3 regions of the Kitasatospora sp. NPDC058162 genome follow, and region 1 is predicted to be linked to each of the others. Evidence: riboswitches for the same ligand, from Rfam matches in the RefSeq annotation. Region 1 holds a riboswitch; each other region holds the start of a gene.

What was found. Region 1 has a riboswitch for cobalamin ahead of metE (5-methyltetrahydropteroyltriglutamate--homocysteine S-methyltransferase). Riboswitches for the same ligand answer to the same signal wherever they lie in the genome.
Region 2: linked by a shared signal. The riboswitch ahead of ACFVXG_RS37175 (FecCD family ABC transporter permease) and the one ahead of metE (5-methyltetrahydropteroyltriglutamate--homocysteine S-methyltransferase) in region 1 are both predicted to bind cobalamin.
Region 3: linked by a shared signal. The riboswitch ahead of ACFVXG_RS21320 (HoxN/HupN/NixA family nickel/cobalt transporter) and the one ahead of metE (5-methyltetrahydropteroyltriglutamate--homocysteine S-methyltransferase) in region 1 are both predicted to bind cobalamin.

What each region holds. Positions count from the first base shown of each region.
Region 1 is NZ_JBHVUS010000001.1:493,173-503,445, forward strand. Features, by position in the region: partial or broken gene mmsB (3-hydroxyisobutyrate dehydrogenase) at 1-95, opposite strand, end outside; gene ACFVXG_RS02070 (DUF2690 domain-containing protein) at 448-891, opposite strand; gene ACFVXG_RS02075 (short-chain fatty acyl-CoA regulator family protein) at 1,079-1,219, opposite strand; gene cobF (precorrin-6A synthase (deacetylating)) at 1,333-2,094, shown strand; gene metE (5-methyltetrahydropteroyltriglutamate--homocysteine S-methyltransferase) at 2,162-4,477, opposite strand; cobalamin riboswitch at 4,655-4,826, opposite strand; gene ACFVXG_RS02090 (alpha/beta hydrolase family protein) at 5,089-6,366, shown strand; gene ACFVXG_RS02095 (cupin domain-containing protein) at 6,466-6,873, opposite strand; gene ACFVXG_RS02100 (MFS transporter) at 6,870-8,342, opposite strand; gene ACFVXG_RS02105 (TetR/AcrR family transcriptional regulator) at 8,444-9,115, shown strand; gene ACFVXG_RS02110 (carboxymuconolactone decarboxylase family protein) at 9,192-9,665, opposite strand; gene ACFVXG_RS02115 (MFS transporter) at 9,794-10,273, opposite strand, start outside.
Region 2 is NZ_JBHVUS010000034.1:68,077-78,349, forward strand. Features, by position in the region: gene ACFVXG_RS37140 (diacylglycerol/lipid kinase family protein) at 1-237, opposite strand, end outside; gene ACFVXG_RS37145 (hypothetical protein) at 288-704, shown strand; gene ACFVXG_RS37150 (RNA polymerase sigma factor SigF) at 786-1,781, opposite strand; gene ACFVXG_RS37155 (anti-sigma regulatory factor) at 1,935-2,345, opposite strand; gene ACFVXG_RS37160 (GNAT family N-acetyltransferase) at 2,573-3,049, opposite strand; gene ACFVXG_RS37165 (ABC transporter substrate-binding protein) at 3,123-4,121, opposite strand; gene ACFVXG_RS37170 (ABC transporter ATP-binding protein) at 4,177-4,977, opposite strand; gene ACFVXG_RS37175 (FecCD family ABC transporter permease) at 4,974-6,026, opposite strand; cobalamin riboswitch at 6,123-6,270, opposite strand; gene sodN (superoxide dismutase, Ni) at 6,359-6,754, opposite strand; gene sodX (nickel-type superoxide dismutase maturation protease) at 6,932-7,375, shown strand; gene ACFVXG_RS37190 (CGNR zinc finger domain-containing protein) at 7,388-7,975, opposite strand; gene ACFVXG_RS37195 (amino acid ABC transporter ATP-binding protein) at 8,133-8,885, opposite strand; gene ACFVXG_RS37200 (amino acid ABC transporter permease) at 8,930-9,787, opposite strand; gene ACFVXG_RS37205 (ABC transporter substrate-binding protein) at 9,941-10,273, opposite strand, start outside.
Region 3 is NZ_JBHVUS010000010.1:117,515-127,787, forward strand. Features, by position in the region: gene nusB (transcription antitermination factor NusB) at 1-51, opposite strand, end outside; gene efp (elongation factor P) at 56-619, opposite strand; gene ACFVXG_RS21275 (M24 family metallopeptidase) at 699-1,805, opposite strand; gene rpmF (50S ribosomal protein L32) at 1,999-2,172, opposite strand; gene ACFVXG_RS21285 (CobW family GTP-binding protein) at 2,266-3,432, opposite strand; gene rpsN (30S ribosomal protein S14) at 3,438-3,743, opposite strand; gene rpmB (50S ribosomal protein L28) at 3,743-3,979, opposite strand; gene rpmG (50S ribosomal protein L33) at 4,113-4,277, shown strand; gene ACFVXG_RS21305 (type B 50S ribosomal protein L31) at 4,303-4,551, shown strand; gene ACFVXG_RS21310 (helix-turn-helix domain-containing protein) at 4,620-5,192, opposite strand; gene ACFVXG_RS21315 (EamA family transporter) at 5,360-6,211, shown strand; gene ACFVXG_RS21320 (HoxN/HupN/NixA family nickel/cobalt transporter) at 6,221-7,339, opposite strand; cobalamin riboswitch at 7,371-7,565, opposite strand; gene ACFVXG_RS21325 (ArsR/SmtB family transcription factor) at 7,647-8,042, shown strand; gene ACFVXG_RS21330 (hypothetical protein) at 8,222-9,784, shown strand; gene ACFVXG_RS21335 (regulator) at 9,781-10,273, opposite strand, start outside.

The sequences.
Region 1 (10,273 bases):
ACGGCCGCCGCGGCCGAGCCGGCCACCCTCACCCCGCTCGCCGCCGCCCGTTCCAGGGCCGGGCCGGACGGGTCGTAGCCGGTCACCCGCCGCCCGTTCCAGGGCCGGGCCGGACGGGTCGTAGCCGGTCACCCGGCGCCCGGCCCTGACCAGGTTGGCGGCCATGGGGCGGACTCACACCGGCTTCCCTGACACCGCGGACGTGCCTTCGACCATGTAGTTGGACGTCCTAGCAAGTCCAGAGCCCACGCGCACCGGGCGCCGGGGGTCACGCTCCGCGAGAGGCTCGACGAACACGGCGGCCGCCCACGCAGAACGCTCGGCGGGGAAACCCCGGCCGAGCGCCTGCGAAGACTCATCGCGGCCTGGTCGAACCGACCACGCGTTGCCATACCCCCTGGAAGCCGCCGCCGGTCTTCCGGGGGCGTCGTCGCGGGCGGGTCCGGGTCAGAACCAGTCCGTGCAGGAGACGCCACCGTAGTTGTCCACGACGTCGCACGCCCGGGACTTGATGTCGGCGTCGTTCACCATGCGCGTGTAGTACGGCCCGGAGCCGTTGGCCGGAACGTGCAGGGCATTGAAGTCGGGGGTGGAGGAGGAGTTGTTCCAGACCGAGATGGTGTCGCCCACCCCGTTCATGCCGGACGCACGGCGGGCCCAGGCGGCCCGGCAGGAGGGGCTGTAGCGCAGTTCGACGCCGAACGACGAGGTCTGGATCGTCCGGGCGTCGTTGGCGCAGGTCGTGTCGGCGGGGTTGAGTCCGCTGCAGCTGCTGGCGTAGCAGCTCGTCGCGGCGAACGCGGGCGAGGCGCCGGCGCCCAGCAGCAGGCCGGTCACGGCTATGGCCAGGGCGGCACCGGTGCTCGCGATACGGCGGGTCGTCAGGCGCATGGAGGGGCTCCTTCGGGGAATCGTCGTGCGGGATCCGCGACGCAGAGTTTCGCGCCCGGGGCCCGCCCGTGTCACCGGCTGCGCGTCCCCGCCCGTCCCGGGACGCCCGCCTGCGTCCCGGGACGCCGCCGGGACGCGGGGGCAGCCCCGTACCGGGCCGGACGTCGTCCTGGCCGACAGGGCCTACTCATCCCGTACCGGTCTCCGTCCGCAACGCGTACGGGACGAAGGTGCTGGTGTGCTCGTCGACGGCCAGCGGTCGGCCGATGGCCGGGGCGGAGCTCTGCGCGCAGGTGGGGCGTTCACCGACCTTGCAGCCGAGGCCGATCGGGGTGGCGGCGGCCTGGACGTGGACGCGGCCCGGCGCCGCGGTGGTCCGGTGGTCCGGTGGTCCGGTGGTCCGGGGACGATCCGTCCGGGCGGGTCGGGGAGAATCGCGATATGCGGCAGATCATCGTCATCGGTATCGGTTCGGGCGATCCGGACCACCTCACCCTCCAGGCCGTCAAGGCCTTCGCCGACACCGACGTCTTCCTCCTCCTCGACAAGAACGAACAGCGCCAGGACCTGATGCGCCTGCGCCGCCGGATGATCGAGGAGCACGGCCGACCCGGCCACCGGGTGGTCGAGGTCCCGGACGCCGAGCGCGACCGCACCACCCCGGCCTACGCCGAGGCGGTCCAGGACTGGCGCCGCCGCCGGGCCGAGCTGGTCGGGCGGCTGGTCGCCGAGCACCTGGGGCCGGACGAGACCGGCGCGTTCCTGGTCTGGGGCGACCCGAGCCTGTACGACAGCGTGACCGCCGTCCTCGACGAGGTGCTGGCCGCCGCCCCGGGCGCCTTCGACTACCGGGTGGTCCCCGGGATCAGCAGCGTCTCGGTGCTCGCCGCCCGGCACCGCACCACCCTCACCGGGGTGGGCCGCCCGCTGCGGATCACCACCGCCCGCCGGCTGGCCGCCGACGGCTTCGGCCCCGGCAGCGAGGACACCGTGGTGATGCTCGACGGACAGGCCGCCCTTACCGGGCTGGACCCGGAGGGCGTGCACGTCCACTACGGCGCCTACCTCGGCGGCCCGGACGAGATCCTGGTCTCCGGCCCGCTCGACGAGGCCGCGCCCGAGATCGCCCGGCTGCGCGCCGAGGCCCGCGAGCGCAAGGGCTGGATCATGGACACCTACCTGTTGCGGCGCACCGAGGAGTGACCCAGCCGTTCTCCCGGCCTCGGGGCGGGCATGCGGCCAAGCCGCGTGCCCGCCCCTTGGACGCGGGTCAGCCCGCGAGTTCCGCCCGCAGTCGGCGGGCGGCCGCGACCAGGCTGTCCAGCGAGGCGCGGGTCTCGGTCCAGCCGCGGGTCTTGAGCCCGCAGTCGGGGTTGACCCAGAGCCGCTCGGCGGGGATCGCCGCGAGGCCGGCCCGCAGCAGTTCGACGGCCTCCTCGGTGCTGGGGACGCGCGGGGAGTGGATGTCCCAGACGCCCGGCCCGACTTCGCGCGGGTAGCCGGCCCCGGCGAGCTCCCCGGCGACCTCCATGTGGGAGCGGGTCGCCTCCAAGGAGATGACGTCGGCGTCGAGTTCGTCGATCGCGGTCATGATCGCGCCGAACTCGGCGTAGCACATGTGGGTGTGGATCTGGGTGTCCGCGCGGACGCCGGAGGTGGCCAGGCGGAAGGCCTGGGTTGCCCAGTCCAGGTAGGCCGGGCGGTCGGCGGCGCGCAGCGGCAGGGTCTCGCGCAGGGCCGGTTCGTCGACCTGGACGACGGCGGCGCCCGCGGCCTCCAGGTCGGTCACCTCCTCGCGCAGGGCCAGCGCCACCTGCCGGGCGGTCTCGGCGAGCGGCTGGTCGTCGCGGACGAAGGACCAGGCGAGCATGGTGACCGGGCCGGTCAGCATGCCCTTGACCGGACGGCCGGTCAGGCCCTGGGCGTAGCGGAACCAGTCGACCGTCATCGGGTGCGGGCGGGAGATGTCCCCGGCCAGGACCGGCGGCCGGACGTAGCGGGTGCCGTAGGACTGCACCCAGCCGTGCCGGGTGGCGAGGTAGCCGGTGAGCTGCTCGGCGAAGTACTGGACCATGTCGTTGCGCTCGGGCTCGCCGTGCACCAGGACGTCCAGACCGGCCTTCTCCTGGTACCCGATGACCTCGCGCACCTCGGCCTCCATCCGCTCCCGGTACGCGGCCGCGTCGATCCGTCCGGCACTCAAGTCGGCGCGGGCGAGCCGCAGTTCGGTGGTCTGCGGGAAGGAGCCGATGGTGGTGGTCGGCAGCAGCGGCAGCCCGAGCCGGGCGCGCTGGGCCTCGGCGCGTACGGGGTAGGGCTGGGCGCGCCGGGTGTCGTCCGGGGTGACGGCCGCGGCGCGGGCCCGGACGGCCGGATCGCGGGTGATCGGCGAGTTGGCGCGGGAGGCCAAGTCGGCGCGGTTGGCGGCGAGTTCGGCGGTGATCGCCCCGGTGCCCTCGCGCAGGCCGCGGGCCAGCAGGGCGGCCTCCCGAGCCTTCTGCTTGGCGAAGGCGAGCCAGCGCAGGATCTGCGGGTCGACGTCGCGTTCGGCGGCGGCGTCGAGGGGCACGTGCAGCAGCGAGCAGGACGGCGCGACGTCGACCCGGTCGGCGAGCCCGAGCAGGGTGGCCAGGGTGGCCAGCGAGGCGCCCAGGTCGTTGATCCAGATGTTGCGGCCGTCGATCACCCCGGCGACCAGCCGCTTGCCGGGCAGCCCGCCGACGGCGGCGAGGTCGTCCAGGTTGGCGGCGGCCGGGCCGGTGAAGTCCAGCGCCAGGCCCTCGACCGGGGCCTTGGCCAGGACGGGCAGGGCGTCGCCGAGGCGGTCGAAGTAGCTGGCCACCAGCAGCTTGGGCCGCTCGGTCAGCGCGCCCAGCTCACGGTAGGCCCGGGCGGCCGCGTTCAGTTCGGCCGGGGTGCGGTCCTGGACCAGCGCGGGCTCGTCCAGCTGCACCCACTCCGCGCCGGCCGCCCGCAGCTCGGCGAGCAGCCGGGCGTAGACGGGCAGCAGCCGGTCCAGCAGGGTGATCGGTTGGAAGTCCTCGGCGACGCCCGGCGCGGGCTTGGCCAGCAGCAGGTACGTCACCGGCCCGACCAGCACCGGGCGCGCGGCGTGGCCCAGCAGCAGCGCCTCGCGCAACTCGCCGACCGCCTTGGCCGGGTTGGCGGCGAACACCGTGTCCGGCCCCAACTCGGGTACCAGGTAGTGGTAGTTGGTGTCGAACCACTTGGTCATCTCGAGCGGCGCCACGTCCTGGGTGCCGCGCGCCATGGCGAAGTAGCCGTCCAGCGCGTCGACTTCGACGGCGGCCCGGTGCCGGGCCGGGATCGCGCCGACGGCGACGCTGGTGTCCAGCACATGGTCGTAGTACGAGAAGTCGCCGGTCGGCACCTCCTGGACACCCGCCCCGGCGAGCTGCGCCCAGTTCTCCCGGCGCAGGTCGGCGGCGGTGGCGAGCAGGGCCTCCGCGCTGACGGCGCCCTTCCAGTAGCCCTCGATCGCCTTCTTCAGTTCACGGCCCCGGCCCTGGCGGGGGTAGCCGTACGCGGTGGCGAGGGTTGCCGCGGCTGCGGACTTCGTGGTCAAGGGACTCTCCTTCGCGAGCCTGTTTCCTCAAGTGCCCGGCGACGGGGACGAGGACGCGAAGGGACGACGGACCGGACGGGCGCCCGCACACGGGTACGGCTCCGCCAGGTGTGGTCGCCGACCCGCCCTCGAGGTCACCGGATGGCCGCGCGCGAACGGTCGCGCACGGGCAGTGGCAGGTCTTCGGACTCGCGGGCCCGCCCGTCCCGATCTCCAGGACGGACACCTACTGGCCGTCGCTTCCCAGACCCGATCCGGGTCCAGTGCGTATGACGGCGGTCGTTCCCACTCACCGCTGCGGGGCAGTCCCGGACTGGCCAGTCGAAAGGCGTCACCGGGTTCCCTCTTACGACACCCCGCCTGGCGGACGGGGCGAACCAACTGCACCGGCCACCCTACGGGCAGTCCGCCGGTTTCCGGCCGGGGATTCACCCGATCGTCCGCATACTGAGACAACGTCAGCCCGACGGACGCAGCCGTAGCGCCGGATGCCGTCATACCGGGGTACTACAGCGGGACTTGGCACCCCGGTATGACGGTTTCCGCCCGTACTCGGCCGTAGCGTCGCCCGTGTTGAAAGCGAAGACGGAAGCGAACGAGGAGGAACGGCGATGAGCGGGCGAGGACGGGCCGTGGCGGCGGTGCTGCTGGCGGCGACCGCGGTGGTGGGTGTGGTCGGCGCGCCGGGTGCGGTGGCGGCGCAGGGGCGGGGCACCGAGCGGCAGGCCAGGGCCTGGCTGCCGCAGCCCACCGGGCCGTACCCGATCGGCACGACAGCCCTGCAGCTCACGGACGACGGCCGGGACGACCCCTGGAAGCCCGGGCAGCACCGCAAGCTGATGGTCAGCTTCTGGTACCCGACCACCCGGCCCGCCACCGGCGACGACCGCGCGCCGTACATGCTCCCCGCCGCCGCCGAGCACTTCGGCAGCGCCGGGAGCATCGGCCAGCTCAACGCCAAGTTCGAGCCCGGCCGCACCGACTGGGCGGGCATCCGCACCCACGCCCGCACGGACGCACCCGTCCTGCCCGGCGGCAAGCGGCCTGTCGTGCTGTACGAGGCGGGCTTCGGCGACCCGCGCACCTGGGGCACCGGCCTGGTGGAGGACCTCGCCTCGCGCGGCTACGTCGTCGTCACCGTCGACCACACCTACGAGGCCTCCGAGGTCGCCTTCCCCGACGGGGACCTCGCCACCTCCGTCTTCCCCACGCTGATGAGCCAGCCCGGCCTCGACTACGGCGCGCTGCTGCGCAAGATGCTGCAGGCCCGGGTCGACGACACCCGCTTCGTCCTGGACCAGCTCACGGGCCTGCGCCAGGACGCGCAGCTGCCGGCCGGCCTCGGCGCCTCCCTCGACCTCGACCGGATCGGCATGGTCGGCCACTCCGGGGGCGGCTCCGCGGCCCTGCAGACCATGCACGACGATCCGCGCCTCAAGGTCGGCATCAACCTCGACGGCCAGCTGCACTTCCCCCGCGCCGACGGCTCCGGAATCCAGCTGCCCCTGCCCACCGTCGCCGCGGACGGCCTGAACCGGCCCTTCCTGCTGATGGGCACCCAGAACCCCGACTCCGGCAGCTACCACCAGCAGCCCGGCTGGGACGCCCTGTGGCAGCACAGCACCGGCTGGCACGCCGACGTGACCCTCACCGGCTCCCGCCACGGCTCCTACACCGACGCGCAGTCACTGCTGCCCCAGCTCGCCCGCCAGGGCGCGATCAGCGGGGACCAGCTCACCGAGGACGTCGGCGACATCCGTCCGGACCGCGCGGTGCTGGCCACCCGCTCGTACGTCGCCTCGTTCTTCGACCGCTGGCTGCGCGGCCACGACGACCACCTCCTGGACGGCCCGTCGCCGCGCTTCCCCGAGATGGTCTACGAGCGGTAGCGCGCGCCCCGCAGTCCTTCACCCGCCGGGCCCGGCGGGTGAAGGACTGCGCCCCCGCCCTCACCGACCCCGCGACCTCCACCTTCGGGGCGAAAGAACTCAGCGCTCGGCGGCTCGCAGTTCCAGGCGGGTCCCGGTGCGCAGGGTGATCGACATCAGGTCGCTGGGGCAATCGAGTTCGAGCCGGTGCCAGCGGCCGCGCGGGACGATGACGGCGCTGCCGGCCGGCAGCCGCACCAACTCCTCGGCGGCGCCGGGCTCCACCGGCCGGAGGTAGACCCGGACGCCCCCGGCCAGGCAGCACACCGCTTCCTCCGCCTCGGGGTGCATCTCCCAGTGGTCGGCGTGGACGTCGGCGTCGGTCTCCACGTGGAAGGTCGCGATCTGCCAGGCTTCCGGGTCTCCGCCTCCGCTCATCCGCCGTTCGGTGGCCCGGAGTTCACCGTCGGGGCGGAAGTGCAGCGCCGAGGCGAACAGGTCGACGGCAGCGATCGGGTGGGTGGTCATGAGGACGTTCCTTCCAGTCGGGGTGCTACGGAGTCGAGCGGGCGGACCTCCGCCCCGGCGGCCCGGCGGCGTGGCAGGACGGTGACGGCGACCACCGCCGCCAGCCCGAACAGCACGGCGCCGGCGGCCAGCCCGAGGGCGTACCCGTCGTTGAGGGCCGCCGGGTCGGTGGCCGTGCCGGTGCGGTGGGCGGCGAGGGTGGCCAGGGCCGCCAGGCCTACACAGCCGCCGAGTTGGCGCGAGCTGTTGAGCAGGCCGGAGGCGGCGCCGGCCTCGCGGGGTGCGACGCCGGTGGTCGCGGCGGCGGCGACCGGGGCGAGGACCAGTCCGGTGCCGACGCTGGTGACCAGGGACGGGCCGAGGACGTCGGTGAGGAAGCCGCCGCCCGGGCTGATCAGCGCGAACCACCCCAGCCCGACGGCGGCCAGCACGGCCCCGGGCACCAGGGCCACCCGCGGGGTGCGGTTCGCCGTGATCCGGGTCGCGAGGAGGGAACCCGCGACCAGCCCGGCGGAGAACGGCAGGAACGCGGCACCGGTGGCGGCGGCGCCCAGACCGAGGACCTGCTGCAGGTAGAGCGAGACGAAGTAGAAGGCCGCGAACTGCCCGGCGGCGGCCAGGAACACCAGCAGGTTGGCCCCGGCGACCCACCGGCTGCGCACCAGTCCGAGCCGCAACAGCGGTGCGGGCGAACGGAGTTCGGCGAGCACGAAGGCGACCAGGAGCGCACCGGCGGCGGCGAGCGTCCCCAGGGTCGCAGGGGAGCCCCAGCCCTGGACGTCGGTGCGGACGACGCCGAACACCAGCAGCCCGACTCCCCCGGTGGCCAGCACGGCGCCGAGCACGTCGAGCCGCTCCCGCTGTTCCCGCCGTTCCTGCCGGACGGGCTGCGCCACCCCGCCTACGGCCGCGTCACCGGGCAGCAGTGCGAGGGCAGTTGCCACGATCGGCAGGTTGACCAGCATGACCCAGCGCCAACTGGCGTACTCGGTCAGCAGTCCGCCGGCCAGCACCCCCAGCGCTCCCCCGGCTGCGTTGGCGGCGCTCCACACCCCGAGGGCGCGGACCCGCCGGGGGCCCTCGGGGAAGGCGGTGGTGAGCATGGCCAGCGCGGCCGGGGCGGCCGCCGCGGCGCCCAGGCCCTGCCCGGCTCGGGCGGCGACCAGCTGCCAGGGCTGCTGCGCCAGCCCGCCCGCGAGCGAGCAGAGTCCGAAGACGGCGAGGCCGAGCACGAGCAACTGCCGCCGCCCGTACAGGTCGCAGGCGCGGCCGCCGAGCAACAGGAGTCCGCCGAAGGTGAGCGCGTAGACGTGCACGACCCAGGAGAGGTCGAGCGGGGCGAAGCCCAGGGCGTCGCGGATCGCGGGCAGCGCGACGTTGACCACGGACATGTCGAGGGCGAAGACGAATTGGGCGACGGTGACCGCCGCGAGCACCAGGCCGGGTCGGCCTCGCGAGTTTTTATACATGTAAGGAAAGTACCCCCGGAGGCTCACCGCTGTCGAGCCGCCGGAGAGCGGCGCAGCTCACCGGTGATCAGCGGGGCATCGCGGCGGGGCATGATGGAGGCATGCAGCAGCCCTCCCCCGCCCCCCGCAAGGCCACCGGCCGGCCTCCCCGCATCTCCCGGGAGGAGGTCGTCGAGACGGCCCGCCGGATCGTGGCCGAGGAGGGCGTCGAGCGACTGACCATGCGCCGCCTGGCCACCGACATCGGGAGCACCCCGATGGCGCTCTACCACCACGTCCGCAACAAGGAGGAGTTGCTCGTCCTGCTGCTGGACGACTACGCCGCCCGCACGCTCCACCCCGTCGAGCTGCCGGCCGACCCGCGCGAACGGGTCCTCGCCGCGGCCGCGGCGATCCACGACGCGCTCGCCGCCTGCCCCTGGATCGTCGAAGTGCTGGCCGCCGACGACCTGTTCTCCACCCACGCCCTGTGGTTCGTCGAGCAGATCGTCGACGGACTGGTCGGCTGCGGCCTGACCCCGGAACGCGCCGCCCAGGGCTATCGCGCGATCTGGTACTACACCGCCGGGGAGATCGTGGTCCGCACGACCGCCGCCAGGCGCCGCACCGACGACGACCGCCCGACCTACCGCGAACAGGTCTTCGCCGGCCTCGACCCGGCCGTGCACCCCCGGCTCGCCCAGGTCGCCGCCCACTGGGAGCCCCTCACCGCCCAGGACACCTACCGCGACGGGCTGCGCGCCCTGGTCTCCGGCCTCCTCGCAGCGGGCTGAACGCGGAACCGGCCCGCCGAGCGAAGCGCTCGGCGGGCCGGTCGGTTCGGTGAGCCGCTCAGGCCCCAGGGCTCGTTCAGGCCCAGGGGTCGGTGAAGGCCTTCCCGGGGACGGGCTTGGCGATCAGGGCGATCGCCGTGAAGAAGTTGACCTGGCCGATCGCGAGCATCAGGGTGGTCAGCGCCTTGTCGTCGTAGTGCGCGGCGACCTCGGCGTACAGCTCGTCCGACACCCGCTCGCCGTGCGGGCTGGGCTGCAGGACGGCCTCGGCCAGGGCGAGGGCCGCCCGCTCGGGGGCGGTCAGGTACGGGGAGTCCTGCCAGGTGGCCACCGAGGTGATCCGCTCCTCCGACTCACCGGCCTTGCGCAGGAACCCGGTGTGCAGGACGGTCAGATAGGTGCTGCCGGCGATCTGTCCGGCCCGCAGCTGGACCAGGCTGATGACGGTGCGCGGGATCGACCGGTTCCCGACGGCTCGGAACAACGCGGCCGAGACGTCGGCGAGTTCGGGGACGAGTTCGGTCGGGTCGGTGGCCAGTCGGGGGCGCATCGGGATCTCGGCGGTGATCGTACGGGTGGTGAGGTCGGTGCTCACGGTGGTGTTCCTCTCGAGTGATCGTGCTTTCACTGACCCGACGGATCCCGGCGCCCGAGTGTGACAGCGCCCCGGAGAATTCCTCAGCCCTGTTCCGCGCCGCGCGTGCCGTCATGACCGGCCCGCATGCTCAGCACCGCGCCGACCAGCAGCAGACCGATCAGCGCGAGCAGCGGGACGGTCCAGGAGCCGGTGCCGCCGTGCAGGACGGCGACCAGCGCGGGGCCCACGGCGGAGATCAGGTAGCCGCCGGTCTGGGCCATGGTGGACAGCGCCGCGACGTGGTCCTGGTCGGTGCCCCGACGGGTGAAGAGCACCCCGGCCAGGGCCTGCCCGCCGCCCATCCCGATGCCGAGGATCCCGGCCCAGGCCGGCGCCCCGGCGGCGGGGGCGAGCAGCAGGCCGAGCAAGCCGAGCCCACAGACCGCGACCACGCCGAGGATGTGCGGGCGCTGGTCGCGGCGGGCGGCGGCCAGGGTGGGCGCGAGGAAGCCGCCGACGGCGAGGCCGAGGATCATCACCGCCTGGTCGGTGCCGGCGGTGGTCCGGCTCACGCCCGCGCC
Region 2 (10,273 bases), on a different contig from region 1:
GCCGTGCGCCAGCAGCCCGTTCACCACCTCGTTGACGGTGCCGTCCCCGCCGAGCGCCACCACCAGGTCGACCGTGCCGTCAGTCGCCGCCTCCCGGGCCAGATAGCGGGCGTGGCCCCGGTACTGCGTCTCCGCGACCTCCAGCTTGAGATCACTGCGCAGCGCGTGGATCAGTACGTCCCTGGTCCGGCCACTGGTGGTGGTGGCCTTGTGGTTCACGACCAGGAGAGCGCGCATGGGGAAAGCCTACGGGGCCGTACGGACCGACCGGCGGCTACCCTGCTGGAGTGACCGCAGAATCCTCCGCACCCGCACCCGCCCGTCCGGTCCCGCTCACCCTGGGCGCCGCCATCACCGCCCTGGAGGGCGCAGCGCTGGCCGTCGTCGGTGTCTCGGACATGGTGTCCGCGCTGTCCGGCCAGGCCAAGCAGCTGGCCCTGAACGAGTTCGGCGGCCTGGTCATCGTGCTGCTCGGGGTGCTGCCGATACTGGCCGCCCGCGCGCTGCTCAAGGAGCGCCGCTGGGGCCGCAGCCCGGCCGTGCTGACCAACTCGATCTGCCTGCCGGTCGCTTACTACATGATCCAGAGCGGCGGCGCGATGATCGCGGTCGGTGCGCTGGTCGGCCTGCTCGGCCTGGTGGGCATCGGCGCGCTGCTGAACCCGAGGTCGACGGCGGCCCTGTACGCCCAGCCGGAGAGCTGAGCGCCGCGGCCCGCGAAAAGCAAGAACAGCACGAACAGCAGAACGGCCGCCCAGCTCCAGCCGGGCGGCCGTTCCGTCGTCCTACTCCTCCACGAGGAGCTTCTCCCGCAGCTGGGCCAAGGTCCGGGCCAGCAGTCGGGACACGTGCATCTGGGAGATCCCCACCTCGGCGGCGATCTGCGACTGGGTCATGTTGCGGAAGAACCGCAGCACCAGGATCTTCTGCTCCCGGGGCGGCAGTTGGGCCAGCAGCGGCTTGAGCGACTCGCGGTACTCGACGCCCTCCAGCGCCTCGTCGGTGGCGCCCAGGGTGTCCGCCACGGCCGGCGACTCGTCGTCGCTGTCCGGGACGTCCAGGGACAGCGTGGAGTACGCGTTGGCGGACTCCAGGCCCTCCAGCACGTCCTCCTCGGAGATGCCCAGGTGCTCGGCCAGTTCGTGCACCGTGGGGGAGCGGCCGTGCCGCTGGGAGAGCTCGCTGGTCGCCGTGGTGAGCGACAGCCGCAGCTCCTGGAGACGGCGCGGGACGCGCACCGCCCACCCCTTGTCGCGGAAGTGCCGCTTGATCTCGCCGACGATGGTCGGCGTCGCGTAGGTGGAGAACTCGACCCCGCGCTCGTGGTCGAAGCGGTCCACCGACTTGATCAGTCCGATGGTGGCGACCTGGGTCAGGTCGTCCAGCGGCTCGCCCCGGTTGCGGAAGCGGCGGGCCAGGTGCTCGACCAGCGGGATGTGCATCCGCACCAGCTGGTTGCGCAGCTCGACGCGCTCCGGGGAGCCCTCGGGCAGCGCGGACAGCCGGACGAACAGCGCGCGGGCGGCCTCCCGGTCCGGGGCGCCGGTGCGGTGCGAGCCCTGGGCGGGCACGGCGGGGCCGTGCTGGTCCGCGCCCTCCTCCGCCGGCTCCGGCGGGGGAGGGGAGGCGGGCGTCGGCTCAGACGTCGGCTCGGTCGGGTGGCTCATCCGGTGGGCGTCCTTCGGGTGCGCTTCGTCGTTGGCGGCGAGGCCGGAAACGCTCGCCTGGGTCGGTACGGCAGGTCCCGCCGTCGCGAGGCCGGTACGGTCCAGATCACTCACGGCCATTCCCCCGTTCCGTTCCGGGAGCACCGGGGCCGCGGCCCCGGCATCGTCTCGTTGGTCGTACCGCTGGGGGGCGGTACCGGGAGCCGCCCGCCGGGCCCCGGAGGGGGTGCGGCGGACGGCCCTTGCAGGGTGCTGCTCGGTGCCCGGTCAGTGGGCGGCGGACCCGCCGCGCTTCTTGTGCAGGCTGATCGTGACGGTGTTGTCCTCGGCGACCGAGGAGTCCACCTCGCCGGCCAGCGCGGAGAGCACCGTCCAGGCGAAGGTGTCCCGCTCGGGCGCCTTGCCGTCCGTGGTGGGAGCGGAGACGGTCACCTTCAACGAGTCGCCGACCAGGCGGAACTCGCAGGACAGGACGGAGCCGGGCACCGCCTGCTGGAGCAGGATGGCGCAGGCCTCGTCGACCGCGATCCGCAGGTCCTCGATCTCGTCGAGGGTGAAGTCCAACCGGGCCGCGAGCCCGGCCGTAGCTGTTCGCAGCACGGAGAGGTAGGCCCCCGCCGCGGGCAGCCGGACCTCCACGAAGTCCTGAACTCCGAGATCGCTGTCGATCTGGGACACCCTTGCCTCCTGGGTGACGCGCTGTGCTTGCTTGGTTCCCCCGGTGGGGGGCCATTGCTACTGCTGTTCTACCGCTGTCGGTCCCGGCGCAGGCGCCCCTCGCGAGGGGCGTCGACGCAGTGGACCCGTCAGCGTTCCGTGGCCCCCGCAACCGGTGCGGGAGTTACTCATGGTAAGGCATTGCGACGCAGGGTGGCAGGGGCTTTACCCGTACTCCGTGCGTCCGTTCAACGCTTCCCGGCGGCCGTGAGTGCCTCGTCGGTGAGCCGGTACACCGTCCACCCGTCCATCGGCACCGCGCCGATCGACCGGTAGAAGTCGATCGAGGGCTGGTTCCAGTCCAGCACCGACCACTCGACCCGGGCGTAGCCGCGCTCGACGGCGATCCGCGCCAGCTCCAGCAGGAGCGCCTTGCCGTGGCCGCCGCCGCGGGACTCCGGGCGGACGTAGAGGTCCTCCAGGTAGATCCCGTGGGTGCCGCGCCAGGTCGAGAAGTTGAGGAACCACACCGCGAAACCGACCGGCTCGCCGGTGGTGTCGTCCTCCGCGATCAGGCCGAACAGCGCCGGGTCGGCACCGAACAGCGCCTCGCGCAGCTGCTCCTCGGTGGCCACCGCCTCCTGGGGGGCCTTCTCGTACTCCGCCAGTTCGCGGATCATGGCCAGGACGGCGGGAACGTCGGAGACGACGGCGGTGCGGATCATGCCGCGAGCCTACTGCTCGGGCCCCCTCCCGCCCAGGGCCGGAGCGGGCCGGATCGGCGGGCCGGCGCCCCGGTCAGCGGGCCGGGACGGTGCGCAGGAAGTCGGCCAGGGTGCTGATCGCGGCCGGGTTGCGCGGGCTCTCGACCAGGTCGACGTAGTCCATGACGAAGATCCGGTCGTTCCTGACCGCGGCGACGTTCGCCAGCGGCGGGAAGGACTTGAGGAACTTCCGCTTCTCCTCGGCGCCCGGGGTCGCGTAGTTGTTGATCACGATCACCTCGGGGTCGCGCTGCACCACGCTCTCCCAGCCGGCGGTGACCCAGGTGTCCGCGAGGTCGCCCATGATGTTGGTCCCGCCGGCCTTCGCGATGATCTCGTCCGCGGCGGCGAACTTCCCGGCGGTGTACGGCTTGTCCTGCCCGCTGTCGTACAGGAAGACGGACGGGCGGCGCTCCGGCCGGGGGACGGCGGCGATGGTCGCCCTGGACTCGGCGATCAGCTGGTCGGCCCGGTCCTTGACGTCGAAGATCGCGCCCAGGTTGGCCAGGTCGGTGTAGAGCGCGTCCAGCGGGTCCATCACCCCGCGCTCGGCGCCCTTGCCGCTGCGGCAGGACTCGCTGAGCACGTACGAGTCCACGCCGAGCGCCTTGAACGCCTGCGGGGTGACCCCGCTGCCCTCGTCGAAGCCGTAGTGCCAGCCGGCGAACACCAGGTCGGCCTTGGCGTCCAGGGCGATCTCCTTGGTGAGCACCTTCTTGGAGAGCCACTGGGTCTGCTGGTAGCCGTCCTTCCAAGCCACCTTGTCGACCCGGCCCTTGTCGTCGGGCATCACGTAGCCGGCCATCCGGTCGGCGAGGCCGAGGGAGAGCATCAGCTCGGTGATGTTGACGTCGTTGGTCACCACCCGGGCGGGCTTCTGCGCGAAGGTGAGCTTCTCGCCGCAGTTCTCCACGGTCACCGGGTAGTGGGCGGAGGCGGTGGTGGCGCCGGGGCCCGGGGTGAACTCGGCGCCGCAGGCGGTGAGTCCGAGGGCGAGCAGGGCGGTGGTGGCGGCAACGGCCTTGGTGCGCATACGGGTTCTTTCGGATCGGAGCAGTCTCGGGGATGCGGGGGCTTCGGCGGGGGACTCAGGCGAGGCGGTCGAACAGCAGCTGGAGGGCGCCGGTCCCCGGATGCCGGACCGGGGTGGCCCGGACGCCGAACACCTCGGCCAGCAGCTCGGGGCGGAGCACCTCGCCGGGCTCGCCGGAGGCGACGATCCGGCCGGCCGCCAGCACGTACAGCCGGTCGCAGTGGCCCGCCGCCAGGTTGAGGTCGTGCAGCGCGGTGAGCACCGTCGGCCCGGCCTCGCGGGCGAGCGCCAGCACCTCCAACTGGTGCGCGATGTCCAGGTGGTTGGTGGGTTCGTCCAGCACCAGCAGGCGCGGTTCCTGGACGAGGGCGCGGGCGATCAGCACCCGCTGCTTCTCGCCACCGGACAGGCTCGGGAAGGCGCGCTCGGCGAGGTGCCCGGCCCGGACCCGGTCCAGCGCGGCGGCGCAGCGCTCCCGGTCCTCGGCGGTCGGGCTGCCGCCCAGCCCGCGCCGGTGCGGCAGCCGGCCCATGGCGACCACCTCGGCCACCGTGAACTCGAACTCGGCGGGGTGCTCCTGGGTCAGCGCGGCCACCCGGCGGGCGGCGTCGCGGGCGGTGAGCGCGTGCAGGTCGTCGCCGTCCAGTCGGACGGTCCCGCCGGCCGGGCGCAGCACCCGGTAGACGCAGCGCAGCAGGGTCGACTTGCCGCTGCCGTTCGGGCCGATCAGTCCGATCACCTGCCTGGCGGCGGCCGCCAGGCTCACCTCGTGGACCAGCCGGGCGCCGGCCAGTTCCACCGAGACGCCGTCGACGCGCAGTTCCTCCGCGCCGGTCGAAGGGGTCGGGGCAGTCATCGCCCGCCCCCGAAGGCCTGGCCGCGGCGGCGCATCATCAGCAGGAAGGCGGGCACCCCGAGCACCGCGGTGAACACCCCGACCGGCAGTTCGGCGGGCGCCAGCAGGGTGCGGGAGGCGATGTCCACCCAGACCAGCAGCAGCGCCCCGGCGAGCGGTGCGACCACCAGCACCCGGCGGTGGCCGGCGCCGACCAGCATCCGGGCCAGGTGGGGCATCAGCAGCCCGACGAAGCCGATCGCCCCGCTGACCGCGACCACGGTGCCGGTGACGGCGGCGGTGACCGTGAACAGTTCCCGGCGCAGCCGGTCCGGGTCCACGCCGAGCGAGGCGGAGGTCTCGTCGCCCATCGCGAGCGCGTCCAACCGCCCGGCGGCGCAGGCCAGGTAGGCCAGTCCGGCCAGGACGGTCCCGGCGGCGATCGGTACCGAGCCCCAGGTCGCGCCGCCCAGGCTGCCGAGCAGCCACATCATGGCGTCCCGGGCGGCCTCGGCGTGGTCGGCGGAGAAGACCATCAGGGTGGTGAGGGCGGAGAAGCCGTAGGAGAGCGCGGTGCCGGTGAGCACGAGGCGCAGCGGGGTGAGCCCGTACGCGGTGCGGGCGGCGAGGTAGACCAGCACCATGGCGAGCAGTGCGGAGCCGAACGCGGAGACGGAGATCGCCCACACCCCGAGCGAGGCGAAGGCGCCGAGCAGCAGGACGGCGTTGGCGCCGACGGCCGCGCCGGAGGAGATGCCGAGCACGAAGGGGTCGGCGAGGGCGTTGCGGACCAGGGCCTGGACGGCGACCCCGGTGGCGGCGAGTCCGCCGCCGACCACGGCGGCCAGCAGGGTGCGCGGCAGCCGGAGCTCCCAGACGATCGCGTACGCCGCCGCGTCGCCCGGGTCCAGCCGTCCGCCCGTCAGCCCGGCGCCCAACAGTCGCAGGACGTCGGGTAGTTCGATCCCGGAGGAGCCGAACGCGACGCCGCAGACCAGGGAGACCGCCAGGGCGGCGGCGAGGCCGAGGGCGAGGGGGACGGTCGGTATTCGGCGAACGGGGTCACTCACGTGCGGGCGCGCCTTGCCTCGGGCCGCAGGGTGTGCCGGGGCGGGCGCCGGCCGGGGGCGTGCCCGGGCGCCTTCCCCTCGCAGTCCGCGGCGAGTTGTCGGGAGTTCAGCGGCCGGGGGCGATCGGGCTGGCACGGGCCCCGGGGACTGCGGGTCGTGCTCACCGTTGCGGGTCAGCGCCGGATTCTCACCGGACTTCCCCCTCGGACGCCCTGGCAGCATAACAGCCACTCAGGGCAGGCAACCCTTACCTGAGCTGGGGGGCGGGTGAACGCACGGCCGCCCCCGTCCGACGGTGCGGACGGGGGCGGCCGGGTGGCGACGCGTCAGGCTCAGGCCTGCTTGGTCTCCCAGAAGATCTTCTCGACCTCGGCGATCAGGTCCAGCAGGGCCTGGCCGGTGGCCGGGTCCGTGGACGCCTTGGCGGCCGAGGCGGCCTTCAGGGTGTCGTTGATCAGCTGGTGCAGCTGCGGGTACTTCTCGAAGTGCGGGGCCTTGAAGTAGTCGCTCCACAGCACCGAGATGTGGTGCTTGACGGCCTCGGCGCGCTGCTCCTTGATGATGACGGCGCGGGCGCGGAAGTGCGGGTCCTCGTTGGCCTGGTACTTCTCCTGGGTGGCCTTGACCGACTCGGCCTCCAGCTTGGCCTGCGCCGGGTCGTAGACACCGCACGGCAGGTCGCAGTGGGCGTGAGCAGTGGCACGCGGTGCAAACAGACGAGAGAACATGGGAGTCCTTCCTTAGATCGTCTTCCCGCGCCCGAGATTACCCTTCCGGCCTCCGGGTTTCGCGATCGGGCAGGCAGCCTAGGACGAAAGACGGACCCGTAACCGGGGTAATCCGGACATCGAACAGATGACGGTCCGTACGGCAGACTGGGGGCGGTCGGTCCGGGAGGAGGAGCCATGGCGCGGAGCACGGAGCCGCAGGGCGGCACGCGGGTCGGCGCGGTGCCGTTCGGGCTGGTGGACGTGGCGGGCCCGTCGATGGTCCCGACCCTGCGCGAGGGCGACCAGCTGCTGGTCCGCTACGGCGCCCCGATCCGGCCCGGTGCGGTGGTGCTGTTCCGCCACCCCCTCCAGCAGGACCTGCTGGTGGTGAAGCGGGCCGCCGAGCGCCGCCCGAAGGGCTGGTGGCTGCTGTCCGACAACCGTCCGGTGGACAGCGACAGCCGCAGCTACGGCCCGGTCCCGGACGAGCTGGTGCTCGGCCGGGTGCTGCTGCGGCTGCGCCCGAGCCCGGCCTGGCTGGCGCCGGGCCGCGGGCTGGAGCGGCTGCTGCTCGGCCCCCGGCTGGCCCGGGTGCCGGGCCTGGCCCGCCGCTTCGGGGTCTTCGTCGACGAGCTCTGAGGCGGCCCGGTTCTACTGCCCGGCGTTGAGCGCCGCCTCGGCCTCCTGCCGCTTGCGGGCCCGGTACGCGGCGACGTTGGCGCGGGTCGCGCAGCGGTCGGAGCAGTAGCGGCGGGAGCGGTTGGTCGAGGTGTCCAGGTAGGCGTTGCGGCACGGCGCGGCCTGGCAGATGCCGAGCCGGTCGGCGCCCAGCTCGGTGAGGTGCACGGCGAGGCCCATGCAGGCGACGGCGCTGAAGTGCGCGGTGGCAGTCGGCGAGTTGTCGGCCAGGTGCAGGTGCCAGCGCGGCCGGCCGGCGTCGTCCAGGTAGTCGTGCCCGGAGACCAGCGGGCTGACGGGGTACTCCATCAGCAGGCTGTTCAGCAGGTCGACGGCCCGGATCTCGTCCCCTTCCGCGGCGGCCTCGAACACCCCGCGCAGCCTGGTCCGCACCGCCCGCAGCCGGGGCACGTCGGACTCGTCGGCCAGCGCGGCGGCGCGGGACGAGTCGGAGAACAGGGCGCGCACGGCGTCCACCGAGGTCAGCGTGTCGGTGCCGCGCTCGGGTTCCTCGGTGTTCACCAGCCGAACGGCGAGATCGGCGTACGAGGCGAGCTCCACGGCGGTCCTTCCAAGAGTTTCGGTAACGGGCCCGGATTGTTCCGGTAACGGGCCCGGATTGTTTCGGTAACGGGCTGGGCGCTTCCAGCCTATTACCCGGCCGGGGAAAACGTCGGCGCCCGGCAGGAACTGCCTGCCGGGCGCCGACCGTGCGGGCTCAGAGCACCTTGGAGAGGAAGGCCCTGGTGCGCTCGTGCTGCGGGTTGGTGAGCACCTCGCGGGGGTTGCCGGACTCGACCACCACGCCGCCGTCCATGAACACCAGCGCGTCGCCGACCTCGCGGGCGAAGCCCATCTCGTGGGTGACGACCACCATCGTCATGCCCTCCTCGGCCAGGCCGCGCATGACGTCCAGGACGTCGCCGACCAGCTCCGGGTCGAGCGCCGAGGTGGGCTCGTCGAAGAGCATCAGCTTGGGCTTCATGGCCAGCGCGCGGGCGATCGCCACGCGCTGCTGCTGGCCGCCGGAGAGCTGTGAGGGGTAGTTCTTCGCCTTGTCGGCCAGGCCGACCCGCTCCAGCAGGGCCATCCCGCGCTCACGGGCCGCGGCCTTGGTCTCGCCCTTGACCTGGACCGGCGCCTCGATGACGTTCTCTATGGCGGTCATGTGCGGGAACAGGTTGAAGTGCTGGAACACCATGCCGATGTCCCGGCGCTTCTGCGCGACCTCGCGGTCCTTCAGCTCGTGCAGTCGGCCGCCCCGCATCTGGTAGCCGACGAGTTCGCCGTCCACCGAGAGAAGGCCGCCGTTGATCTTCTCCAGGTGGTTGATGCACCGGAGGAAGGTCGACTTGCCGGACCCGGAGGGGCCGACCAGGACGAACACCTCGCCCTTCTTGACCTCCAGGTCGATGCCCTTGAGCACCTCCACCAGGCCGAACGACTTGCGCACACCCTGCGCCTCGACCATCGGGACGCCCGTGGCGTCCTGCGGTTGCGGCTTCGTCAGATCGGTCATACGTGGCCACCTCCTTCGAGGCCGGGCACCACGTCGTCCTTCGCCGGCGGGACGGGCCGACCGGCGAACAGGCGGCGCAGCCGCTGCAGCGGCGTGGGCGGGAGCACCCGGTTGGCGCCGCGGGCGTAGTGGCGCTCGATGTAGTACTGGACCACGGTGAGGATCGAGGTCATCAGCAGGTACCAGATGCTGACGACGATCAGCAGCGGAATGGTCTGGAACGTGCGCGAGTAGATGTTCTGGCCGGCCCGGAGCAGCTCCTCCAGGGCGATCGACGAGACCAGCGAGGTGGTCTTCAGCATCGAGATGGTCTCGTTGCCGGTCGGCGGGATGATCACGCGCATGGCCTGCGGCAGGATGATCCGCCGCATGGTGTTGAACTGGCTCATGCCCAGCGCGTGCGCGGCCTCGGTCTGGCCGAGCGGCACGGACTGGATGCCGCCGCGGACGATCTCCGCCATGTAGGCGGCCTCGTTGAGACCGAGGCCCAGCAGCGCGGCGACGAACAGCGGGATCGCCTCGTTGGTCGGCTGCGACCAGAAGGCCGGGCCGAACGGGATGCCGATCGAGATGTTGGCCCACAGCGTGCCCAGGAAGTTCCAGAACAGCAGCTGGACCAGGACCGGGGTGCCGCGGAAGACCCAGATGTAGAACCAGGCGGTGCTGGACAGCACCGGGTTCGGCGACAGGCGCATGATCGCGAGGATCACGCCGCCCGAGACGCCGATCAGCATGGAGAGGAAGGTCAGTTCGAGAGTGACGCCGAGGCCGTGCAGGATCGAGGAGTCGAAGATGTATTTGCCGACGACGTCCCACTGGAATTGGGGATTCGTGGTGAGGGCGTGGATCAGCATCGCCGCGAGGAGCGCGACGACTGCTGCCCCGACCCAGCGTCCGGGGTGGCGGACCGGGACGGCCTTGAGGGTTTCGGGCCGTCCCGGGGGAACCGACCCCTGGTCGGAAGAGTTCACTGTGTGGCCTCAGGGGTTGTGGTCAGAACGGCGGAATCAGCTGGTGGCGCCGTTGATGACGGACTTGTCGATCGAGCCCGCCTGCACGCCCCACTTCTCCAGGATGCTCTTGTAGGTGCCGTCCGCCATCAGGGACTGGACGGCGCCCTGGACGGCCTTGGAGAGCGGCGAGCCCTTCGGCAGGACGATGCCGTACGGGGCGGTGTCGGTCACGTCGCCGACCTTGTCCAGCTGGCCGTTGGTCTGCTTGATCGCGTAGTCGACGACCGGGGAGTCGGCCAGCATGACCTGGTCGCGGCCGGAGACCAGGGCCTGGGTGACGTCGGTCTGGAGGTCGAACTTGTCGCCGTCGTTCGGGACGGTCGGCTT
Region 3 (10,273 bases), on a different contig from region 1:
GAAGAGGATCTGGAAGGCCCGAGTGCGGGCCTTGCTACGTGCGGCCGACACGGACTTACTTCACCCGGCCGAGGTAGCTGCCGTCGCGGGTGTCGACCTTGACCTTCTCGCCGGTGACGACGAAGAGCGGGACCTGGATCTCGGCACCGGTCTCCAGGGTGGCCGGCTTGGTGCCACCGGTGGAGCGGTCGCCCTGGACGCCCGGCTCGGTGTGGGCGATGGTCAGCTCGACGGAGGTCGGGAGCTCGATGTAGAGCACCGCGCCGTCGTTCTGCGCGACCAGGGCCTCGAAGCCCTCCAGCAGGTAGTTGGCGGCGTCACCGACGACGGCCGGCTCGATGGTGAGCTGGTCGTAGGTGTCCATGTCCATGAACACGAAGTTCTCGCCGTCCTTGTACGAGAACTGCATGCCGCGCTTGTCGACGTTGGCGGTCTCGACCTTGGTGCCGGCGTTGAAGGTCTTGTCGACGACCTTGCCCGTCAGGACCTCCTTGAGCTTCGTACGCACGAAGGCCGGGCCCTTGCCGGGCTTGACGTGCTGGAACTCGACGACGGACCAGAGCTTGCCGCCCTCCAGCTTGAGGACCATGCCGTTCTTGAGATCGTTCGTGGAAGCCACGGGCGCACTAACTCCTGGATATAGCTGTCAAGGAACCAAGGGTTCGCGTCCTGTCGCCGACGGCCTTCCGGGGCCGCCGTCACAGGGCGAGGAGCTCCTTGGTGGTAATGGTGAGCAGCTCGGGCCCGCCCTCTTCGATGGGGCGAACGACGAGCGTGTCCTCGATCCGGACCCCGCCCTTGCCCGGGAGGTGGACCCCTGGGCCGACGGTGACCGGCACGCGGCTGTCCAGTTTACCCATGTCCGACGGACCGAGGCGCGGCGCCTCCCTGATCTCCAGCCCGATGCCGTGGCCCACCGGGTGCGGAGAGGCCTCGGTGTGGCCCGCCGCCTCCAGGACCTGCCGGGCGACCCGGTCGGGTACGCACTGCTCCACGCCCGGGCCGAGCGCCTCCCGGCCGGCCCGCTGGGCCCGGAAGACCAACCGGTGCAGCTCGACCTGCCAGGGCGCCGGGGCGGCGCCGATCACGAAGGTCCGGGCGGTCGAGACGCCGTAGCCGCGGTACTGGGCGCCCATCACCACGGTGAGGAAGTCGCCCTCCTCCACCCGGCGGTCGGTCGGCTGGTGGGCGGCCTGGCCGGAGTGGCTGCCGGTGCCGACCGACACCGGGAAGGCCGCCCGGTCGGCGCCGTGGTCGATCATCCGGCGCTCCAGCTCCATCGCCAGGTGCCGCTCGGTCCGGCCGACCAGGATCGACTCCAGCAGCTCGCCCAGCGCCTGGTCGGCGATCTCGGCGGCGATCCGCAGGTCGGCGATCTCGTGCTCGTCCTTGACCACCCGCAGCCGCTCCACCACCTGGCCGAGGTCCGCCAGCCGGGCCCCCTCCACCAGTCCCGCGACCGCGCGGTGCCGGGTGACGGTCAGGTCGTGCTCCTCCACCGCCAGGTCCCGCACCCCCAGCCGACCCGCGGCGGCCGCGGCCGCCAGCGCGGTGTCCGCCCCGGCCGACACCGGCACCTGGGTGACGTCCGGGGCGATCAGGTGCTCCCCCGCGTCGTCCGGCGGCAGGTCGTCGGGCAGCGACAGCAGCGCCCGTTCCCCGGTCAGCAGCAAGGTCGCCCCGCAGGGCGCGCAGCCCGTCAGATACCGCACGTTCGCCGCCCGGGTGATCAGCGCCGCATCGGCCCCGGCCGCACTGCAGTGCTCCCTCACCCGCTCCCGCCGACCCGCGTACGCATCCGCCATGCGTCGAGCCTACGAACCCCCGGCCCGAACCGCCCGCCGAGCACCCCCGACGGACGCGCCGACACCCCACTGCGCCCCCCGCGCTCCTCCCCCAGCAACACCGGGCACCGCCCCGGACCACCCCTCACCGGGCGGGGCCCACACCCCGCCCGGCGGCAACCGACCGACACCCGGGCCCCACGCCCGCTCCCTGCTAGGGGGTTTCCGGTTCGAGCAGGCCCCGGCGGTAGGCCGGGACGAGGTTCTTCGGGACGAGCAGCTCCCGCCCGTTCAGGGTGATCGGTACGAGCTTCGGGGCGGTCGCCTTCCACTGGGCGCGGCGGTGCCGGGTGTTGCTGCGGGAGGTCTTGCGCTTGGGGACTGCCATCGGGGGCTCCTAACGGGTGGTGCCGGAGGCGTACGGGAGGAGGGCCGTCTCGCGGGCGTTCTCGATCGCCCGGGCCCATCGCACGGGGTCCGGTCAGTGGACGGGGTCGAGGAGGTCCTGGAAGGCGTCCGGGAGGGCCTTCCAGCCGGGTTCACCGGCGGCCAGTTCGGCGTCGGTGAGCAGGCAGGAGTCGAGCAGTCCGGTGAGGCCGTCGACGTCCAGGCCCTCCGCGGTGAAGCTGAGCTGCTGCACCCGGTCGCCGTGCAGCGGGTGCCAGTCGAGGGCGGCGGCGGCGCGTCGGGCTGGCGGGTAGAGCTCCCAGGCCGCGTCGGGCAGGGAGGTGAGCCACGGCCCGCACTCCTCGACCGCGAGGTTGGCCCCGGCCGCGTCCCAGGCGAGCATCAGGTCGGGCCGGTTGGCGAGCCAGAACCGGCCGCGGCTGCGCTGGGCGGCCGGGACGAGCAGTTCGAGGGCCCGGTGCAGCCGTTCCGGGTGCAGGGGGCGGCGGCGTTCCCAGACCAGGGTGGTCACCCCGGCCTCGTCGCTCTCCTGGGGGAGCAGCGCGATCGCCGGGTTGACGCGGTCGCGGGCGGCGGCCACGTCGAAGCCGCCGAGGGCGGCCCGGGTGAGCGCGCCGGTGCCGAGCCGCACCACCCGGGCCGTCGGGTGGAGCTGGCGCAGCAGGGCGAGCCCCGGCGCGTGCGCCGTGGCGCGCGGCACGGCGAGGGTGGTGGCGTACTCGACCTGGTGGGCGAGCGCCTCGGCGCGGGTGCGCTCGTCCCGGTCGGCGGTGTGCTCGCCGTGCTCCACCAGCTCGTCGGGGACGGAGAGTTCGCCGATCAGCCGGTCCGGGTCGACGGCGGTGACCACGCCCGCGAGCTCGATCGCGCTCGCCATGGGCCGGCCGTCCACCTCGGCCCCGGCGAGCACCTCGACGGCGGGGTGCGGGTCGCTGCCGCCCCAGAGTTCCACCACCGCGAGCCCGTACCGGCCCTCGTCGGCGAGGGCCAGCAGCCGGGGCAGCAGATCCTCGCGCAGGGCGCAGCAGGCGCAGTCGTTCACCAGCGGGACCGAGTCAGTGTCGAACGCTCCGCCCGCGTCGCGCAGTTCGCGGTGGACGAGGCCCTGCGAGGCGTCCCGCAGGTCGTGCCGCAGCACCACGGCGTCCACCGCGCCCGCCGTCAACTCTTCGACGGCGGAGCGCCGTTCGTCCTGGTGCAGCCCGGCGACCACGACCACCGGGAGCCTGGTCCCGTCCATGCCGCTCACCAGCTCGCCTTGCGGACGCCCGGCAGGTGTCCGGCGTGGGCGTGGACGCGCAGGTTGACCCGGGAGAGGCCGAAGGCGCGCAGGTAGCCGCGGGGCCGGCCGTCGACGGCGTCGCGGTTGCGGACCCTGGTGGCGCTCGCGTCGCGGGGCTGGCGGGCGAGTTCGGCCTGGGCGGCGGCGCGCTCGGCGGGGGCGGTGCCGGGGTGGGCGACGATCCGCTTGAGTTCGGCCCGGCGCCCGGCGTAGCGGGCGACGACGACGCGGCGCTGCTCGTTCTTGGCGATCTTGCTCTGCTTGGCCATCAGACCTTCCCCCCTCGGGCGCGGATGCGGGCGACGGCGGCCTCGACGCCGATGGTGTCGACGGTCTTGATTCCCTTGGCGCTCAGCACGAGCCGGACGTAGCGGCCCTCGCTGGGCAGCCAGTAGCGCTTGCGCTGGATGTTGGGGTCGAAGCGGCGCGGGGTGCGGCGGTGCGAGTGCGAGATCGCGTTGCCGAAGCCGGGCCGGCGGCCGGTGAGCTGGCAGTGGGCGGACATGGGTGCTCCCTGGCGTCCGGGAATGGGCAGGACGGAGGTCACGTTACACCAGATGAAAATGACATCCATTTCGGTGTACGGTTTCGACCCAGCCCCGCGAACCCCGCACCCCGAGGCCCCAGGAGGACGCCCGATGGCCCGCAGCGAACTGCGCCCCGTGATCAAACTCCGCTCCACCGCCGGCACCGGCTACACCTACGTGACCCGCAAGAACCGCCGGAACGACCCGGACCGGATGGTCCTGCGCAAGTACGACCCGGCCATGGGCCGGCACGTCGACTTCCGCGAAGAGCGCTGACACCCGACCCAGGAGGAGCCCCGCCATGAAGCCCGGAATCCACCCCGCCTACCGCCCGGTCGTCTTCCGCGACAAGGTCGGCGACCTCGCCTTCCTGACCCGGTCGACCGCCACCAGCGACCGCACGGTCGAGTGGGAGGACGGCAACACCTACCCGGTGATCGACGTCGAGATCTCCTCGGCGAGCCACCCCTTCTACACCGGCCAGTCCCGGGTGCTCGACACCGCCGGCCGGGTCGAGCAGTTCCGCCGCCGGTACGGCGACCGGCACTGACCACATGCCGAGAGCGGCGCCCCCCTTCTCCAGGGGGCGCCGCTCTCGGCATGTGTGCGCAGGGGGCCTCAGCGCGGCGGCGGCACCGACACCACCATGGTCAGCCGCAGCTCCCGCTCCCCCGCGTTGCGGTAGGCGTGGGCGAAGGAGGCGTCGAAGGAGACCGTGCTGCCGGCCGGCACCGCGTGCTCGCGCTCGCCGTGCACCAGGGTCAGCTCGCCCTCGACGACCCGGAGGATCTCCACCGTCCCGGCCGGGTGCGGCTCGGAGGCGTACTCCTCACCGGGCGCCATCCGCCAGTCCCACAGCTCCAGCGGCCCGGGCGCCTCGATCCCGTGCAGCAGGGTGCCGGTCCCGCCGTCCGGCCCGTTCCAGAGCGGGACGGCCTGGTCGCCGGGCACGATCCGGACGTCCGGGCCCTCCTCGTAGTCGAGCAGGGTGGCGATCGAGACGCCGAGGGCGTCGCCCAGCCGGACCACGGTGGCCACGCTGGGGTTGGTGCGGCCCTGCTCGATCTGGACGATCATGCCGCGGCTCACCCCGGAGCGGGCGGCGAGGGCGTCCAGGGTGTGGCCGCGCCCGGCGCGCAGCCGCTTGAGGTTCCGGGCGAGGGCCCGGGAGACCAGGTCGGGGTCCGGCACGCGGGCAGTCCTCCGGTGTCTCACCGTACGAGAAGTACAGAATATTGTTCGGCCGAGTTCAGTTCAGTGCACTACGCTGCCGTTCCGGCAACAAGTCCATCCGACTGTACTTCGGAGTGCATTGTGCTGTCCTCACCCCCACCGTCCCCGCTCCCCGGGTCGCTCCGGTGACCGCCCTGCTCGCCCTCGCCGCCAGCCTGCTGACCGGCCTCGCCGACTTCGGCGGCGGCCTCCTCACCCGCCGACTGCCCGCACTCGCCGTCGTGGTCGTCTCCCAGGCCGCGGCCGCCGCCGTGCTGCTGCTCGCGGTCCTGGCCACCGGCGGCTGGACCGACGCCTCCCCCGCGCTCTGGTACGCCGTCGCCGCCGGGGTGATCGGCCCGTTCGCGATGCTCGCCTTCTACCGGGCGCTCGCCCTCGGCCCGATGGGCGTGGTGTCCCCGCTGGCCACCGTCGGCGTCGCGGTGCCGGTCGGCGTCGGGCTCGCGCTCGGCGAGCGGCCCGGCCCGGCGCAGTTGGCCGGGATCGCGGTGGCGGTGGCCGGCGTGGTGCTGGCCGGCGGCCCCGAGCGCGGCGGACCGGCCGCCGCCCGCACCGCCCTGCTGCTCACCCTGGCCGCCGCCTTCGGCTTCGGCGCCAACATGTCCCTGCTCGCCCAGGCCTCGGCCGGCGGCGGGCTGCTGCTGGTGCTCTGCGTCCAGCGGCTCGTCAACATCGTGGTTGGCGGCGCCGCGCTGCTGTGGTCGCTGCGCGGCGCCGACACCACCGGACTGCTGCCCGGGCTGCGCTCCCGACTGCCGCTGCTCACCGGCATCGGACTGCTCGACGTGGCCGGCAACGCCGCGTACGCGATGGCCTCGCACGGCGGCTCGGCGGCGGTGGCCGCCGTGCTCGCCTCGCTCTACCCGGTGGTCACCGCGCTGCTGGCGCGCGGGGTGCTGAAGGAGCGGCTGCGCCCGGTCCAGGTGGTCGGCGCCGGGCTCGCCGTGGCGGGCACGCTGCTGCTCGCGGCAGCGTGACCCCCTTCGCTACTGCTTCGCGGGCGTCCAGCGCTTCTCGACGCCCGCCAGCTTCCAGTACGCGATGGCGATCGCCCACACCACCACGAACAGCCCGGCGATCGCGTAGCCCACGTTGTCCAGCGAGATGTCCGCGATGAACCCGGTCACCGGGTCGGTCAGGTCGAGCTTCTCGTGCAGCACGCCGACCAGCTCGATGGTGCCGATGATGAAGGCCACCGCGATCGACAGCCCGGTGATGGTCAGGTTGTAGTACACCTTGCGCACCGGGTTGGAGAAGGCCCACTGGTACGCGAAGTTCATGAACGTCCCGTCCAGGGTGTCGAACAGGCTCATCCCGGCCGCGAACAGCAGCGGCAGGCAGATGATCGCGTACCAGGGCAGCCCGGCCGCCGCGCCCGAACCGGCCATCACCATCAGGGTGACCTCGGTCGCGGTGTCAAAGCCCAGGCCCAGCACCATGCCGACCGGGAACATCTGCCCGGGCCGGGTGATCGAGCGGGTCGCCCGGTTGAGGATCCGGGCCATGAAGCCGCGGGAGTTGAGGTGCTCCTCCAGCTCCGCCTCGTCGAACCGCCCGGCCCGCATCGAGCGGAACACCTTGAGGATGCCGAGCAGCGCCGCCAGGTTGAGCGCGCCGATCAGGTAGAGGAAGGCGCCGGAAGCCGTGGTGCCGACCACCCCGAGCCACTTGTGGGTGGCCGAGTCGTCGTCCATCAGCGTGTTCGCCAGTTGGGCGCCGCCCGCCACCAGGGCGGCCATGATGACCACCATCGAGGAGTGGCCGAGGGCGAACCAGAAGCCGACCGAGACCGGCCGCTTGCCGTCCGCCATCAGCTTGCGGGTGGTGTTGTCGATCACCGCGATGTGGTCGGCGTCAAAGGCGTGCCGCATGCCGAGGGTGTAGGCGGTGATGCCCAGGCCCACCCCGAAGACCTGGGTGCCGACGGCGTAGTTGTGGGGCGCCACCAGGAAGAAGAGGGTCCCGAAGGCCACCACGTGCATGGCCAGGATCACCCCCATCAGCCCGGCGGTACGGACGGTGTCCTCGCGCTTCCACCGGAAGGTGGGCAGTACGGAGGGGGCGGCGCCGGCCTCGGCGGGCGCGGCGGTTTCGGGCAGGGTCATCTTCGGATCACGCTCCAGCACCTCGTGGAATGACTTCGTGAGATGCCGTGGCCGGTCTCCTGGCTTACGGGGCTTCCGGACCCGCCTTCCCAAGCGCACGAAGCGCCCAGTGGCACGTGGGTCCGGACTTCTCTCCCCCGATCACAGTGGCGAGGGCCGCTCCGGAACAGGACCCGTTGAGGGTCCGTCACCGGTATTCCCGAGCACCACGGCGGGGAACACCGTAGGGGCAGGACACCACCCTCGCAAGGTTGCGCACCTGTGCAGGTGTCCAGGATCACAGGTCGTGAGCTGCCAGAATGTCCGCATGCATCTCGTACCGGCCGACCGCGCGGGCCACCGCACCATCGACGGACACCGGGTCTGCGAGGCCATCGCCGCCATCGGGGACACCGCCCACGTCCGCTCCTGGGCCGAGCGGTTCTCCCTGCTCTCCGACCCCGGACGGCTCGCCCTGCTGCTCGCCCTGCACCGGGCCGGCCCGCTCGCCGTCAGCGACCTGGCCGTCGCCACCGGCATGCGCGACCCCGCCGTCTCCCAGGCCCTGCGACTGCTCCGCACGGCCGGCACGGTCACCGGGGACAAGGACGGACGCGTGGTGCGCTACCGGCTCGTGGACGACGCCATGCGCCCCCTCCTCGACGAGTGCGCCGCCGCCGAACACGAAGAGCCCCACGAGGAGCCGACCGCGGCGGCGGGCTGACCGACACTCGGCAAACCACGCCGCGGGCGCAGCCGGATGAGTACGATCTTCGTGTGCTGATCCGCCTCCGGCCCCGGCCTTGGCCCGACGACTCACGCTGGGATTCCCGTCCGGTCACGGCGCGCGTCCTCGCTGTCACTCGCACGCTCACCTCGGCCACCCGGGTCCTCGACGTGCTCATGCTGTTGCGCGGTCAGGACGGCATCCGGTTCTACATCACCGTCAACCCCGGCTCGCAGTTCGCCTCCGGGCTCGACGACTACCTCCGCACCCTGCCCGGCAACATCACCGTGCTGCCGTGGGAGGAAGCCGTCCGGCGCGAGTTCAACCTCGCCGTCGCCTGCGCGGTCCACGCCTCCATGCACCGCCTGCACGCACCGCTCGTCGTCCTCCCCCACGGCGCCGGCTACAACCGCCTGGTCACCGAGTCCACCGGTGACAAAGCGAGCGCCGCCGGTCTGTCCCGGCGGGAACTCACCCACCGGCGGCGGGTGTTCCCCAGTGTCATCGGAGTCAGCCACTCCGAGCAGTTCGACCGGCTCGCGCAATGGTGTCCCGAGGCCCTCCCCCGCGCTCGCGAGGTCGGCGATCTCTGTCACGACCGGATGCGGCACAGCGAGGACTCCCGGGACCGCTACCGCGAGATGCTCGGCGCCGTCGACGGGCGGCGTCTGGTCGTGGTCAACTCCACCTGGAGCGAACATTCGTTATTCGCCCAGGCCTTCGACCTCCCGCTCCAGCTCGTCGCCCAGCTCCCGGCCGACGAGTACACCGTGGCGGTGATCCTGCACCCCAACATCTGGGAAAAGCACGACCCGGAGGCGATCCTCGCCCCCGCCACCCGCTCCGGGCTGCGGCTCATCCCCCCGCACCAGGGCTGGCAGGCCACCGTCGTCGCCGCCGACTGCCTGATCGGCGACCACGGCTCGGTCTCCTTCTACGGTGCGGCCCTGCGCCACCCGACCGTGCTGGTCACCACCGGCGCTGCCGAACTCGACCCGCAGTCCCCCACCTACACCTTCGGTCAGGCCGCGCCCGTGCTCGATCCCCACGGCGACCTGCTGGCCCAGATCGAACGGGCCATGGCGAAACACGATCCGACCGCACTGCAGTCGATCACCGACCGCTCGCTCGGCCAACGCGGCCTGTCCAGCGAGGTCCTGACCAGCCTGCTGTACGACTTCCTGCCGACCGTCGTCCGGCCGGCCAAGGCCCCGGCCCTGCGGCCCTACCCGGATCCCGTCTCCCTGCCCACCGAAGTGCCGACGGCCTACGACGTCGAGGGCGAATGCCGGGGCACCGAAGTCAGCCTCCGCCGATTCCCGATCATCGACCCTGAGCACCACCTCTCCCGCGGCTTCCATGTCGCGAGCATCGAGGAACCCGTCCGAGAGCTGAAGTTCACGGCGGAAGTCCTGGCCCGCACCACGATCCGCGCCGAACGACCCGCCGAACGCTGGCTCGCCGAAACCTCCATGGACTGGCCGGGCGCCGGCGTGCTCGTGGCCGCTCTCGGCCAGGCCCGCCACCTGCTCCGGTTGCCCGACGGCCTGCTCCTGGAGGCGCACGCCGAGGAATCCTGGGGCACCACCAAGCCGCTCCTGGACCCGCTCCTCCTGGGCTCCGCACTCGTCCTGTGGCTCTCCGACGGCGGCGAACCGGCCCGATTGCCGGACTCCGGCCTCACCATCCGCACCGGCACCCACCTGACCCGGGTCGCCTTCACGGCACGGCCGGCCTAGGACTCCGGCTCTCCGAGCCAAGCCCGGCTGCGTGCCGCGAGCGTCGCGTCTCCGAGTTCCCCCGCAAGCGAGACCAGCAGTCGGTGCGCCTCCCGCTCCTTGGCGAGGTGGCCAAGTTCCGCCGCACGTCGCACGCACTCCTCCGCGCAACGGACGGCCGCCTCCGTGTCGCCCAGGTCGCGGTACGCACGAGCCCGCACCAACGGCAGCCGCATCAGCATCGGCTCGTCGTCGGTGCGCTCCGCGATCACCACCGCCTCGTCCAGCACACCGATCGCCTCGGCCGCACGCCCGGCCGCGATCAGCGCCTGGGCGATGTTGTAGCTCTGCACGACCACACCGTGCGGGTCACCCTCGTTCGCCGCCCTGGCCAGGGTGAACAGCTCCACCGCACGCTCCGGACGCCCGTCGGCCAGGCAGAGCAGACCGTCGGTCTCGTACAGCACTCCGCTCAGCCGCGGCTCGTCGACCAGCGGCAGCAGCTCCGAC